2 linked regions of the Azoarcus sp. CIB genome follow. Each later gene encodes a partner of the first gene's protein in a complex. Links are inferred from orthologs where the notes say so. Each region holds a gene or a part of one and is shown in the gene's direction. Other genes may lie near its edges.

What was found.
Region 2: the proteins of mfd (region 1) and uvrA are in contact, whole or in part, in a crystal structure (PDB 4DFC), measured with the Escherichia coli proteins. The link is inferred for Azoarcus sp. CIB from one-to-one orthologs.

What each region holds. Positions count from the first base shown.
Region 1 is NZ_CP011072.1:2,299,646-2,306,897, forward strand. The notes cover bases 1,780-5,815. They hold mfd (transcription-repair coupling factor), read left to right. Parts: upstream 1,780-2,156; coding sequence 2,157-5,615; downstream 5,616-5,815. Other genes in these bases: AzCIB_RS10205 (dienelactone hydrolase family protein), read left to right, coding at 1,780-2,088. Also shown: amrA (AmmeMemoRadiSam system protein A), read left to right, coding at 1-240; amrS (AmmeMemoRadiSam system radical SAM enzyme), read left to right, coding at 242-1,333; more of AzCIB_RS10205, read left to right, coding at 1,351-1,779; AzCIB_RS10215 (chromate resistance protein ChrB domain-containing protein), read left to right, coding at 6,004-6,945; chrA (chromate efflux transporter), read left to right, coding at 6,942-7,252. UniProt on the Escherichia coli protein: Couples transcription and DNA repair by recognizing RNA polymerase (RNAP) stalled at DNA lesions. Mediates ATP-dependent release of RNAP and its truncated transcript from the DNA, and recruitment of nucleotide excision repair machinery to the damaged site.
Region 2 is NZ_CP011072.1:4,468,758-4,475,312, forward strand. What follows is about bases 3,198-6,536. They hold uvrA (excinuclease ABC subunit UvrA), read left to right. Parts: upstream 3,198-3,501; coding sequence 3,502-6,336; downstream 6,337-6,536. Other genes in these bases: AzCIB_RS20020 (MFS transporter), read right to left, coding at 3,198-3,367; AzCIB_RS20030 (hypothetical protein), read left to right, coding at 6,449-6,536. Also shown: AzCIB_RS20010 (hydantoinase/oxoprolinase family protein), read right to left, coding at 1-1,219; ssb (single-stranded DNA-binding protein), read right to left, coding at 1,664-2,158; more of AzCIB_RS20020, read right to left, coding at 2,183-3,197; more of AzCIB_RS20030, read left to right, coding at 6,537-6,555. UniProt on the Escherichia coli protein: The UvrABC repair system catalyzes the recognition and processing of DNA lesions. UvrA is an ATPase and a DNA-binding protein. A damage recognition complex composed of 2 UvrA and 2 UvrB subunits scans DNA for abnormalities.

The sequences.
Region 1 (7,252 bases):
GAGTTCGTCGAGTTCTCGGGCGAGGACGACCTGATCGGCAAGCTGCGTCCCGGCGTCGATGGACTGTTGCTGTTCTCCGGCTGTCGCAGCGCGACCTTCCTGCCGCAGGTATGGGAGCAGCTCCCGGAACCACGCATGTTTCTCGCTGCGCTCAAGCAGAAGGCCGGCCTCGTACCGGATCGCCCCGCACCGGACCTGATGGCGGCGACCTACACGGTGCGGAAGTGGAAGGAGCCGTGAAATGAACTACCCCGCGCGCTACTGGCATCATCTTGACGACGGTCGCATCCAGTGCGATCTGTGTCCGCGATACTGCCGGCTGCACGCGGACCAACGCGGAGCCTGCTTCGTGCGCATGCGCGAGGGCGATACGATCGTCCTCACCACCTATGGGCGGAGTTCGGGCTTCTGCATCGATCCGATCGAGAAGAAACCGCTCAACCACTTCTACCCCGGCACCAGCGTGTTCTCGTTCGGCACGGCAGGCTGCAACCTCGCGTGCAAGTTCTGCCAGAACTGGGACATCTCCAAGTCCCGCGATATGGATCGCCTGATGGACTCCGCTGCGCCGGAGGAGATCGCACGCACCGCCGCGGACAGGGGCTGCAGCAGCGTAGCGTTCACCTACAATGACCCGGTGATCTTCGCCGAATACGCGATCGACACGGCCAAGGCATGCCATGCGCTGGGCCTGAAGACCGTGGCGGTGACGGCCGGCTACATCACCGACATCGCGCGCCCCGAGTTCTACGCCCACATGGACGCCGCCAACGTCGACCTCAAGGCGTTCACGGACGAGTTCTACATCAAGGAATGCGGCGCGCACCTGCAGCCGGTGCTCGATACGCTCAAGTGGCTGGTGCACGAGAGCGACGTATGGGTCGAGATCACGACGCTGCTGATCCCGGGGCTCAACGACTCGGAGGACGAGGTCCGCGCGCTGTCGCAATGGGTCGCGAAGGAACTGGGCACCGAAGTTCCCCTGCACTTCACCGCCTTCCATCCCGACTTCAAGCTCACCGACCTTCCGCCGACGCCGCCGGCGACGCTGACACGCTCGCGCCGCATCGCGCTCGCGGAAGGGCTGAAGCATGTCTACACCGGCAACGTGCATGACCGCGAAGGCGGCATCACGCGTTGCACGCACTGCGGCACTGCGCTCATCGAACGCGACTGGTACGAAATCCTCGACTACGCGCTCGACGACACGGGCGCCTGCCGCAAGTGCGGCACGGCACTCGCCGGCCGCTTCGGCCATTTTTCCTCGCCCTTCGGTTCGCGCCGCATCCCGGTCGCCATCCATCGGCAGCCCGCCGTGCACGCGAAGCCCTGACCCGGAACCGCGCAATCGTGAAACTGCGAACGACAGACATCAGCATTCCCTTCGAGCACATCTGGCTCAGCGGCGAGCTCGTCCACGCGCCCGACGTGAGTGGCCTTGCCGTGGTGCTGCGGCCGGCCGGCAGCCCGTTCGCACAGTCGCGCGACCTGCGCGTGGCGCGCGAACTGCAGCGTGCCGGCTTCGCGACGCTGCTGATCAACCTGCTCACCGCCTATGAGGAAGCGCGCGACCCGGACGCCCGTTTCAACGTGCCGCAGATGGCGAACCGGGTCGTGGCCGTGCTCGACTGGGTCGGCCACCAGCCGCCGCTGGCCGGGCTCGGGGTGGGCCTGGTCTCCTCCGACACCTCAAGCGGCGCCGCGATCCGTGCCGGATGGAAGGCCGGCGACCGGCTCTCCGCAATCGTCTGCCGCGCCGGCCGGCCCGACCTCGCCGGCCTGACGCCGCTCAACACGCTTGCCGTTCCGCTGCGCATGGTAGTCGGCAGCGACGACCCGCAGGCCGGAATGATCCGCCAGGCCTGCGAACACCTGCGCTGCCCGCACGACTGGCACGTGCTCGCCGGCGCTTCGGACGAATTCCGCGAACCGGGCGTCATCGAACGCTTCGGCGAACTCGCGGCGGCCTGGCTGCGTGAGAAGCTGCCCGCGCCCGGCCCCGCCGAGCAACGCATCCACGACGGCACCGCCGCCGGACCGGCACCCGGAGGAACTGCGGACCAATCGCCGCCGGCGCATCCCCTATAATTCGTTCCTCGCCTGCCTCCTGCCCCTTTCCCCCACACGTCCGTTAGCGGCCCGGCCGCAACAGCCCGATGTCCCGACCGCTCGACACCCTGATTCCGCAACTCGCCTCCCTCGCCCTCCCGAAACCCGGAGCACGCCTCGACCTCCCCGCCCTCGCCGGCTCCGCCGATGCAGTCGCGGTCGCCCAGCTCGCGTCGCGCGGGCGCTGCCTCCTGCTGGTGACGGCCAACCCGCTCGACGCCCAGCGGCTGCAGGACGAAATCGCATGGATCGCGCCGGGTCTGCGCTCCCACCTGCTGCCGGACTGGGAAACGCTGCCGTACGAGAGCTTCTCTCCGCACCAGGACCTGATCTCCGAGCGCCTGTCGACCCTGTACGCGGTGAGCCGTGGCGAGGCCGACATCGTCCTCGTGCCGGCCTCGACGGCGCTGTATCGCATGGCACCGCCCGCCTTCCTCGCGGCCTACACCTTCTTCCTGAAGCAGGGCACGAAGCTCGACGTCGACCAGCTGCGCAACCAGATGGCGGTCGCCGGTTACACCCACGTCACGCAGGTCGTCAGCCCCGGGGAGTTCTCGGTGCGCGGCGGCCTCGTCGACCTCTATCCGATGGGCGCGGCCCTGCCCTTCCGCATCGACCTCTTCGACGACGAGGTCGAAAGCATCAAGACCTTCGATCCGGACACGCAGCGCACCGTCTATCCGGTGCCGGAAATCCGCATGCTGCCGGCGCGCGAGTTCCCGATGGACGAGAAGGGCCGCACGCACTTCCGCAGCCGCTTCCGCGAGACCTTCGAGGGCGATCCCTCGCGCGTGTCGCTGTACAAGGACGTATCGAACGGCATCGCCCCAGCGGGCATCGAGTACTTCCTGCCGCTGTTCTTCGACGACACCGCAACCCTGTTCGACTACCTGCCGGCCGACGCGGCGGTCGTGCTGCACCGTGACGTTCCGACCGCGATCGACGAGTTCTGGCGCGACACGCGCTCCCGTTACGACTTCCTCAAGGGCGACCGCACGCGCCCGGTACTGCCGCCGGAAGCGCTGTTTCTCGGTCAGGAATCCTTCTACGGCGCGCTGAAGGATCGCCCGCGCATCCACATCGCGGCACCGGATGCCGGCGCCGAAGCCGCCGCGGCGGCACAGCTCCCCGATCTGTCCGTGGAGCGCAAGGCGACCAATCCGCTGCATCGTTTCAAGGATTTCCTCGAAGGCGACTGGGCCAGGGCCGGTGGGCGGGTGCTGGTGCTCGCCGACGCGCCCGGCCGACGCGAGACGATGTCGGAATTCTTCGTCGAGTACGGACTGAAACCCGCCGCGAGTGCGGACTTCGCGGGCTTTCTCGCGTCCGCCGAGCCCCTCGCGCTGGGCGTCGGCCCGCTCGCGACCGGCTTCCTGCTGCCCGACGCGAAGATCGCGATTGTCACCGAATCCGAGCTGTACGCTGCGACGACGCGCACGCGCGCCCGCCGCGACACACGCAAGGCAGCGACGATGGAGGGCTGGCTGCGCGACCTCTCCGAGCTGAAACCGGGCGATCCGGTCGTGCACGAATCGCACGGCATCGGCCGCTACCTCGGCCTGATCCACATGGACCTCGGCGAGGGGCAGACCGAGTTCCTTGACCTGGAATACGCCAACGGCGACAAGCTCTACGTGCCGGTCGCCCAGCTGCATGTGATCACGCGTTACGCCGGCGCCGACCCCGAGGCCGTCGAACTGCACCGCCTCGGCTCCGGCCAGTGGGACAAGGCGAAGCGCAAGGCCGCCATGCAGGTGCGCGACACCGCCGCCGAACTGCTGGCCCTGTACGCTCAGCGCGCGGCCCGCCCCGGCCACCGCTTCGATTTCAAGCAGCACGACCTCGACGCGTTCGCCGAAGGCTTCGGCTTCGAGACCACGCCGGACCAGCAGGGCGCGATCGACGCCGTCGTCGCCGACATGAAATCCGGCCGGCCAATGGACCGCCTCGTGTGCGGCGACGTCGGTTTCGGCAAGACCGAGGTCGCGCTGCGCGCGGCCTTCATCGCGGTCGCCGACGGCAAGCAGGTCGTCGTCCTGACGCCGACCACGCTGTTGGCCGAGCAGCACTACCAGACCTTCGCCGACCGCTTCGCCGACTTCCCGATCCGCATCGCCGAACTGTCGCGCTTCAAGAGCGCCAAGGAGCAGGCCGAGGCCCTGAAGCAGCTCGCCGAAGGCAAGGTCGACATCATCATCGGCACGCATCGCCTGCTGCAGAAGGACGTCGTCTTCAAGCGCCTGGGCCTCGTCATCATCGACGAGGAACACCGCTTCGGCGTGCGCCAGAAGGAGTCGCTGAAGGCGCTGAGGAGCGAAATCGACATCCTGACCCTCACCGCGACGCCGATCCCGCGCACGCTGGGCCTCGCGCTCGAAGGCCTGCGCGAATTCTCGGTGATCGCCACCGCGCCGCAGAAGCGCCTCGCGATCAAGACCTTCGTGCAGCGCCACAGCAAGGGCATCGTGCGCGAGGCGGTGCTGCGCGAGTTCAAGCGCGGCGGCCAGGTGTATTTCCTGCACAACGAAGTCGATACGATCGAAAACGTGCGCAACGACCTCGCCGAACTGGTGCCCGAGGCACGCATCGTCGTCGGCCACGGCCAGCTACCGGAACGCGAGCTCGAACGCGTGATGCGCGACTTCACATCGCAACGCGCGAACCTGCTGCTGTGCACGACCATCATCGAGACTGGCATCAACATCCCGACCGCCAACACCATCATCATCAACCGCGCCGACCGCTTCGGCCTCGCCCAGCTGCACCAGCTGCGCGGTCGCGTCGGCCGCAGCCACCATCAGGCCTACGCCTACCTGCTGACGGACGCCCATGCAAAGCCGACGCCACTGGCGCAGAAACGCCTTGAGGCGATCACGGCGATGGAGGAGCTGGGTTCCGGCTTCTACCTCGCGATGCACGACCTGGAGATCCGCGGCGCAGGCGAGGTGCTCGGCGAAAACCAGTCCGGCGAGATCCAGCAGGTCGGCTTCAGCCTGTACACCGAGATGCTCAAGCGCGCCGTCCGCGACCTGCAGGCGGGCAAGGAGCCCGACCTCAGCCAGCCGCTGGAAGTCGTCTCCGAGATCAACCTGCACACGCCCGCCCTGCTGCCCAATGACTACTGCCCCGACGTGCAGGAGCGTCTGACGCTCTACAAGCGCCTCGCGAACTGCGACGCGGACGACGAACTGCGCAGCCTGCAGGAAGAGCTGATCGACCGCTTCGGCGAGCTGCCGCCGCAGACCCAGGCCCTGATCGAATCGCACCGCCTGCGCCTGCTCGTGAAGCCCTACGGCGTCGCCAAGCTCGACGCCAGCGATGCGCAGATCAGCGTCCAGTTCGGCCCCAACCCGCCGATCGATCCGGTCAAGGTCATCATGCTGATCCAGAAGGACCGCAACACGAAGATGTCCGGCCCCGACCGGCTGATCCGCAAGGCCAGCCTGCCCAATCTGAAACAGCGCGTGCAGGGCGTCAGGGAGTTGCTCGACGCAGTCATGGCCTGACGGACCCGCCGCGCCGCCACGCCACGTCAGCGCTACGGCGGCACGGTCCGAGGCCCTATCGCGTCCGCCCAAGACCGTTCCGATCCTCTAACGAAACCGGCCCGTTGTTTGCGTGACAACGTGGCCCGTCCTCAAACTGATCGGAATCGACACATGACTCGACTGTTTCCCGACCGGGGGCAGCCTTCGACGGCAAGCACGGCTGGTACTGGCGTAACCGCTCGGGTGCCGAGGTCACCGTGACGCTGAAGACCAGTGGAGACTACGGGCAGATCGAGCGCGTGCTGTAAGTCCAGCGCTCCCCCTCTCCATTCGGGGGATGGGGGTAGCCGAAGCTCGCAGATTTGCAAATCTGCAACGTGCGCTACTTTATTGTAGAGTACGTTGCATGACTCATTGGCTTTTCCTTGTCATCAGCCTTGCGACGGAGAACGCCAGCGCCCGGATGCGGGCATGGCGTGCGCTCAAGGGTTCCGGCGCAGCGGTATTGCGCGACGGCGTCTACCTGATGCCCGATCGAGACGCTTGTCACGCCACGCTCGAGCGGGTCGCTACCGATGTCCGTGCCGAGAGCGGCACGGCCTACGTGCTGCGCGCGCAGGAGCCGGACAATGCGTCTTTTGCCACGTTGTTTGACCGAAGCGAGGATTACGCGACGCTCCTCGCGGACGCGGCCAATGTGCGCACCGCGCTTACAGGCGAGACCGCGCCCGATGCGCTCAAGCAAGCCCGCAAACTGCGCAAGTCGTTCGCCAATCTGGCCGAAATCGACTTCTTCCCCGGTGCGGCGCGGCAGCAGGCCGACGCCGCACTGGAGGATCTCGAACTGACCGTCGCCCGGGCGCTCGCCCCCGGTGAACCGCACGCGGTTGCAGGGGCCATTCGTCGCCTGCAAGTCGCCGACTATCAGGGCCGAACGTGGGCCACCCGCCGTCGCCCCTGGGTCGATCGGCTGGCCTGTGCGTGGCTGATCCGACGCTTCGTTGATCCGCAAGCCCGTCTGCTGTGGCTGGCATCGCCCGCCGATTGCCCGCACGCCGCGCTCGGCTTCGACTTCGACGGAGCGACGTTCAGCCATATCGGTGCTCGCGTCACATTCGAAGTGCTGTTGTCGAGTTTCCGCCTCGAGCAGGCCGCACTCCAGCGGCTGGGCGCGCTTGTGCACTATCTCGATGTCGGCGGCGTGCAGCCGCCGGAGGCAAGCGGCGTCGAGTGTGTGCTCGCCGGCCTGCGCGAGGCAATTACCGATGACGATCAGCTTGTGGCCGCAGCGAGCGGCGTGTTCGACGGTCTGCTGGCCGCCTTCGAAAAGGACCTTCGTCCCAAATGAACGCCAACGCCCCCCCCTCGACAGAAAATGCGGCGCGCGCCGACTTCCCCGTTACCTTCTGGCAAGCCTTTCGCCTCTGGTTGAAACTCGGCTTCATCGGCTTCGGCGGACCCGCCGGACAGATCGCGATCATGCACCGCGAATTGGTCGAAGAACGCCGCTGGATCAGCGAGCGGCGCTTTCTGCATGCACTCAACTACTGCATGCTGCTTCCCGGTCCGGAGGCACAGCAGCTCGCGACCTACATGGGCTGGCTCATGCACCGGACCTGGGGCGGCATCGCCGCGGGCGTCCTGTTCGTGTTGCC
Region 2 (6,555 bases), 2.2 Mb from region 1 along the record:
CGCCGAGGAAGTTGTTCGGGTTGAGGTAGCCCAGCACCACGTGGCAGTCGGACACCGACACCGTGTCGAGTCCGCTTTCCGGCCAGCAGGTGCCGACGCGGTAGCCGGCGCTGTCGGGACCGAGCTTGATCGACTTGCTGTACGGGTCCAGACGCACGAAGCTGCCCGCGCCCGCGCCCACCGAGTCCATCGCCACCAGCGGCAGCGACAGCACCAGGCGCGCCATGTCCGGATCCGACTTGATCGCGAAGCTGCCCTTGGTGATCAGCGCGACGTCGAACGAGGTGCCGCCGATGTCCGAGCACGCGATGTTCTCGTCCCCCAGGTACTCGCCCAGCAGTTTCGAGCCGATCACGCCCCCGATCGGGCCGGAGACGATGGTGCGTGCCAGTTCCTTCGCCTTCCACGAGATCGTGCCGCCGTGCGTCGCCATCACGCGCAAATCGAACTTCGCGCCGTGCTTCTTGAAACGGTCGCTGACCTTCTTCAGCGTCTGACGCGACGGTTCCGCGCCATAGGCCTCCAGGATCGTCGTGTTCATGCGGTGGCTTTCCTTGCGCGACGGGTAGTAATCCACCGACGCGAACACCGGGATGTCCACCTTCAACTTCTGCAGCTCGTCCTTGACGAGGTCACGCGCCCGCTGCTCGCTCGTTTCATTCTTGTGCGACTGCAGCAGGCAGATCACGATCGCCTGCGATCCGGCTTCGACCAATTCGCGGGTGGCCTGACGCACCTCGTCCTCGCGCAGCGGAATCACGATCCGGCCCTGCACGTCGGTGCGCTCGGCGACGCCGCGGGTGCGCGACACCGGCACCAGCGGCTCGTCGTAGCGATGGGTGTTCAGGTGGATGCGGTCTTCCAGCGCGTAGCCGAGATAGCTCTGCAGCGCGCGCCCCATCGAATGGATCTGCTCGAAGCCGCGGTTGCAGATCAGGCCCACGTCCAGGCCCTTGCGCATCAGGATGCGGTTCAGCATCGCGGTGCCGGAATACACGCAGGTGACGAGTTCGGGATAAACGTCATCAACTTCCCGGCCCCAGTGGGCCAGCGCGTCCACCGAGGAGTTGTAGATCGCGAGCGACTCATCGCCCGGGTTGCTCTGTGCCTTGCCGACGACGAAGCGGCCGTCTTCCCGCACGAAGAAGGTATCGGTCATCGTGCCGCCGGCATCGATGCCCATCACCTGTACTTGTGATGCTGCCTGTTGGACTTCCATGTTTGTCTCCATCATCTCCTGGATTGTCGAGTCGCCGATGCTGCCGGCCCCCGCAAGACCTATTGCAGCGGACGTGCCAGATTTCGGCCGCTGCAACGCACCAGACCGATGAGCCCGGGAATGGCGGAGAAGCGCCGCGCGCCTCGTGCACCGCAACAGGAAACGCTGCGCGGGGCGTACGACCAGAAAATGGATGACCGTCCGGAAGTCGAACGGACGCACCGGTCACCGCTCGGGGCGTCCGGACGATGCGAACAGAAAGAAACGGGACAAACGGGAAGAGGCGGAGACCGTCCGTGTCAGCACGGACGGCATGGAGCGCACCGCGAGGGCGCGTAACCGGGCGGAGCACGAAGCCCCAAGTGCCGTTGCGTACGGCACAAACGAAAATGCGAAGCCACAAGGGCTTCGCATTCGTTGTTTACAACAGGAAAGATTTCTTCGTCAGAACGGGATGTCGTCGTCGAAGTCCCCGAACCCGCCGCCACCGCCCGACTGGCCCGGCGCCTTCTGCGCCGGCGCCTGCTGCGGAGCCTGGCGCGCAGGCGCCGCGGCCGGGGCATCGTAGCCACCGCCCATCGGCGCATCTCCACCGCCGCCGCCCTGGCGCGAACCCAGCATCTTCATCTCGTCGCCGCGGATCTCGGTCGTGTAGCGGTCCTGGCCGTCCTTGTCCTGCCACTTGCGCGTCTGCAGGCGCCCTTCGACGTAGAGCTGGCTGCCCTTGCGCAGGTACTGCGCCGCGATCTCGGCCAGACGGCCGAAGAACACCACGCGGTGCCACTCGGTCGCTTCCTTGCGCTCGCCGGTCGCCTTGTCCTTCCACGTCTCGGTGGTCGCCACGGTGATGTTGCAGATCGCGTCGCCGCTCGGCGCATAGCGGGTTTCCGGATCGCGGCCCAGATTGCCGATCAGGATGACTTTGTTCAACGAAGCCATGAGGTTCTCCTCGGATGTTTCAGGTTAGTGCGCCGCCGACGCCGGCGTTACGCGGCGGGCGGGCGGATTCATTGAGGCTGCGAGCAGCAGCCAGATCACGGCGAGCACGCCGCACACGAGGTTCACGGCGCCCGTGCCGAAGTGTTCGGCCAGCCAGCCCCCCAGCATACCGCCGAGGAACAGCCCGGCCGACTGCAGCGTGTTGTACAGACCGAGCGCCGTGCCTTTCGCATGCGCCGGCGCCACCTTGGAGATCCAGGACGGCAGGATTGCCTCGAGCACGTTGAAGGCGACAAAGAACAGCGTCAGCCACAGGCCCAGCGTCACGACACTCTGGCCGAAAGCGAAGAGCCCCGCCTGCACGACCACCAGCAGCGCAACCGCAGCGCCGAACACCAGCTTCATGCGATTGTGCCGCTCGGCCGCGATAACCGCCGGCACCATCACCGCGAATGACAGCACGACGGCAGGCAGATAGACCTTCCAGTGCTCGGGCAACGGCAGGTTCGCCCCGCTCACCAGCGCAGCCGGCACCATCACCCACATCGCCGTCTGGATCAGGTGCAGCACGAACACGCCGACGTTCAGGCGCATCAGCTGGCCGTCCCGGAACACCTCGCCGAAAAGCCCGGTCGGTGCACGCGGCACTGGCGGCGCAGCCGGCACGACATACAGCACCACGCCGATCGCCGCAGCCGCGAGCACGGCCGTCAGCCAGAAGATCCCGCTCATGCCGATCGCATTATACAGAAGCGGCGCCGCGACCATCGACAGCGCGAACACCAGTCCGATGCTCGAACCGATCATCGCCATCACCTTGGTGCGATGCTGGTCGCGCGTCAGGTCCGCCGCGAGCGCCGTCACCGCCGCCGAGATCGCCCCCGCGCCCTGCAGCGCACGCCCCGCGATCACCGTCCCGATATCGCTGGCCAGCGCCGCAACGGCGCTCCCGATCAGGAACAGCACCAATCCGAACACGATCACCGGCTTGCGCCCGAATCGATCCGACGCCGCGCCGAAGGCCATCTGCAGGAAGGCCTGTGTCAGCCCGTAGGCGCCGATCGCCAGCCCCACCAGGGTCAGGTTGTCACCCCCGGGGATCGTGTGCGCGTGCACCGAGAACACCGGCAGGATCAGGAACAGTCCGAGCATGCGCAGCGCGAAGATCGCGGCAAGGCTCGCGCCAGCCCGGCGTTCTGCGGGGGTCATCGGATCGTGCTCGGGTCGGGCCATCGGTCTCGGGGCGGGAACAAAACGGCGATTCTAGCACCCGCCGCGCGCCGGTTTGGCTTGCGTCGGCGTTCTCTCGTATAGTGGCACGTTACCCTTCGTCAGCCCGCCCCATGGACGAAATCCGCATTCGCGGCGCCCGCACCCACAATCTCAAGAACGTCAGCCTCGAGTTGCCGCGCAACCGGCTCACCGTGATCACCGGATTGTCCGGCTCCGGCAAATCCTCGCTGGCCTTCGACACGCTCTACGCCGAAGGCCAGCGCCGCTACGTCGAATCGCTGTCGGCCTACGCGCGCCAGTTCCTGCAACTGATGGAAAAGCCCGACGTCGACCTCATCGAGGGCCTGTCGCCCGCGATCTCGATCGAGCAGAAAGCCACCAGCCACAATCCGCGTTCGACGGTCGGCACGATCACCGAAATCCACGACTACCTGCGCCTGCTCTTTGCGCGCGCCGGCACCCCGCATTGCCCCGACCACCCCGAGCGCCCGCTCGAGGCGCAGACCGTCTCCCAGATGGTCGACCACGTCCTCGCGCTGCCCGAAGACACGCGCCTGATGATCCTCGCGCCCGTCGTCGCCTACCGCAAGGGCGAACAGAGCGACCTCTTCGCCGACCTGCGCGCGCAAGGCTTCGTGCGCGTGCGCGTCGACGGCCGGATCGCCGAACTCGACGCGATGCCCGCGCTCGAAAAGGGCCGCCGTCACACCGTTGAAGTCGTCATCGACCGCCTCAAGGTGCGCGCCGACCAGCGCGGCCGCATCGCCGAATCCTTCGAGACCGCGCTCACCCACGCCGACGGCCGCGCCGTTGCGCTCGAGATGGACACCGGCACCGAGCACCTCTTCTCCGCTCGCTTCGCCTGTCCCGTCTGCAGCTACGCGCTTGCCGAACTCGAGCCCCGCCTGTTCTCGTTCAACAACCCGGCCGGCGCCTGCCCCAAATGCGACGGACTCGGCCAGGTCGAATTCTTCGATCCCGCACGCGTCGTCGCCCACCCCGAACTCTCGCTCGCCGCCGGCGCGATCCGCGGCTGGGACCGCCGCAACCAGTTCTACTTCCAGATGCTCGCAAGCCTCGCCGACCATTACGGCTTCGACATCGACACCCCCTTCGGCGAATTGTCCGACGAGGTCCGACAGGTCGTCCTGCACGGCTCCGGCCGCCACAAGATCGCCTTCCGCTACCTCTCCGACAACGGACGCATGGTCGCGAAGGAGCACCCCTTCGAAGGCATCGTCCCCAACCTCGAGCGCCGCTTCCGCGAGACCGACTCCACCGCCGTGCGCGAGGAACTCACCAAGCTGCGCGCGACCCAGGCCTGCCCGAGCTGCCACGGCACCCGCCTGCGCACCGAGGCGCGCAACGTCCTCATCGGCGACCGCTCGCTGCACGAAATCAGCCGCATGCCGCTGGGCGAAAGCAAGGCCTTCTTCGACGGACTCGCGCTCACCGGCCACCGCGGCCTCGTCGCGGCCAAGATCGTCAAGGAAATCTCCGACCGCCTCAGCTTCCTGATCAACGTCGGCCTCGACTACCTCTCGCTCGACCGCTCCGCCGACACCCTCTCCGGCGGCGAAGCGCAGCGCATCCGCCTCGCCAGCCAGATCGGCTCCGGCCTCACCGGCGTCATGTACGTCCTCGACGAACCCTCGATCGGCCTGCACCAGCGCGACAACGACCGCCTCCTCGGCACGCTGCGCCAGCTGCGCGACCTGGGCAACACCGTGATCGTCGTCGAGCACGACGAGGACGCGATCCGCTGCGCCGACTACGTCGTGGACATGGGCCCCGGCGCGGGCGTGCACGGCGGCGAAATCGTCGCGCGCGGCACGCCCGCCGACATCGTCGCGAGCGAGGCATCGCTCACCGGCGCCTACCTCGCCGGCCGCTACACCATTCCCGTGCCGGCACGACGCTCCGCCCCCGACCCGGAGCGCCACCTGCTGCTTCTAGGCTGCACCGGCAACAATCTCAAGAACGTCGAACTCACGCTCCCGGTCGGTCTCCTCACCTGCATCACCGGCGTGTCGGGCTCGGGCAAGTCGACGCTCATCAACGACACACTGTACGCCCTCGCCGCCAAGCACCTCTATGGCTCTACGACCGAGCCCGCCCCGTTCTCGGCCGTGCACGGCCTCGACCACTTCGACAAGGTCATCAACGTCGACCAGAGCCCCATCGGCCGCACCCCACGCTCAAACCCCGCGACCTACACCGGGATGCTGACACCGGTCCGCGAACTCTTCGCCGGCGTCCCCGAGGCGCGCGCCCGCGGCTACGGCCCCGGCCGCTTCTCCTTCAACGTCAAGGGCGGGCGCTGCGAAGCCTGTCAGGGCGATGGCCTGATCAAGGTGGAAATGCACTTCCTGCCCGACATGTACGTCCCCTGCGACGTGTGCCACAGCAAGCGCTACAACCGCGAAACGCTGGAAATCCGCTACAAGGGCAGGACCATCTACGAAGTCCTCGACATGACCGTCGAAAACGCCCTCGAATTTTTCCGCGCGGTCCCCACCGTCGCGCGCAAGCTCGAAACGCTGATGGACGTCGGCCTCGGCTATATCCGCCTGGGCCAGAGCGCAACCACGCTCTCCGGCGGCGAAGCCCAGCGCGTGAAGCTCGCGCTGGAGCTATCCAAACGCGACACCGGCCGCACCCTCTACATCCTCGATGAACCCACTACCGGCCTGCACTTCCGCGACATCGAACTCCTGCTCGGCGTACTCCACCGCCTGCGCGACCACGGCAACACCATCGTCGTCATCGAGCACAACCTCGACGTCATCAAGACCGCCGACTGGCTCATCGACCTCGGCCCCGAAGGCGGCGACCGCGGCGGCCGCATCCTGTGCAGCGGCCCACCCGAACTCATCGCCGCGCATCCCGACAGCCACACCGGCCGCTACCTGAAACGCATGCTCACGCCTGCCACGCGCGGGTAATGCAGAAAAATGCAGGCAATCGCGCTTACAATTTGAAGCGGACCACCTTCGAGTATTCCGGACAATACGGCGGCCAGCGCACAGCACCGCCTACAGAATTCAGGAGAACCTCATGCCCGAAGTCCCGAGCGACGTACAGAGCGTCTTCCTCGATCGCATCGAGCGCCGCGTCAAGATCCTCAAGACCCTGCTGGAGGCCGGCCTGGGCGTCTATCAGGC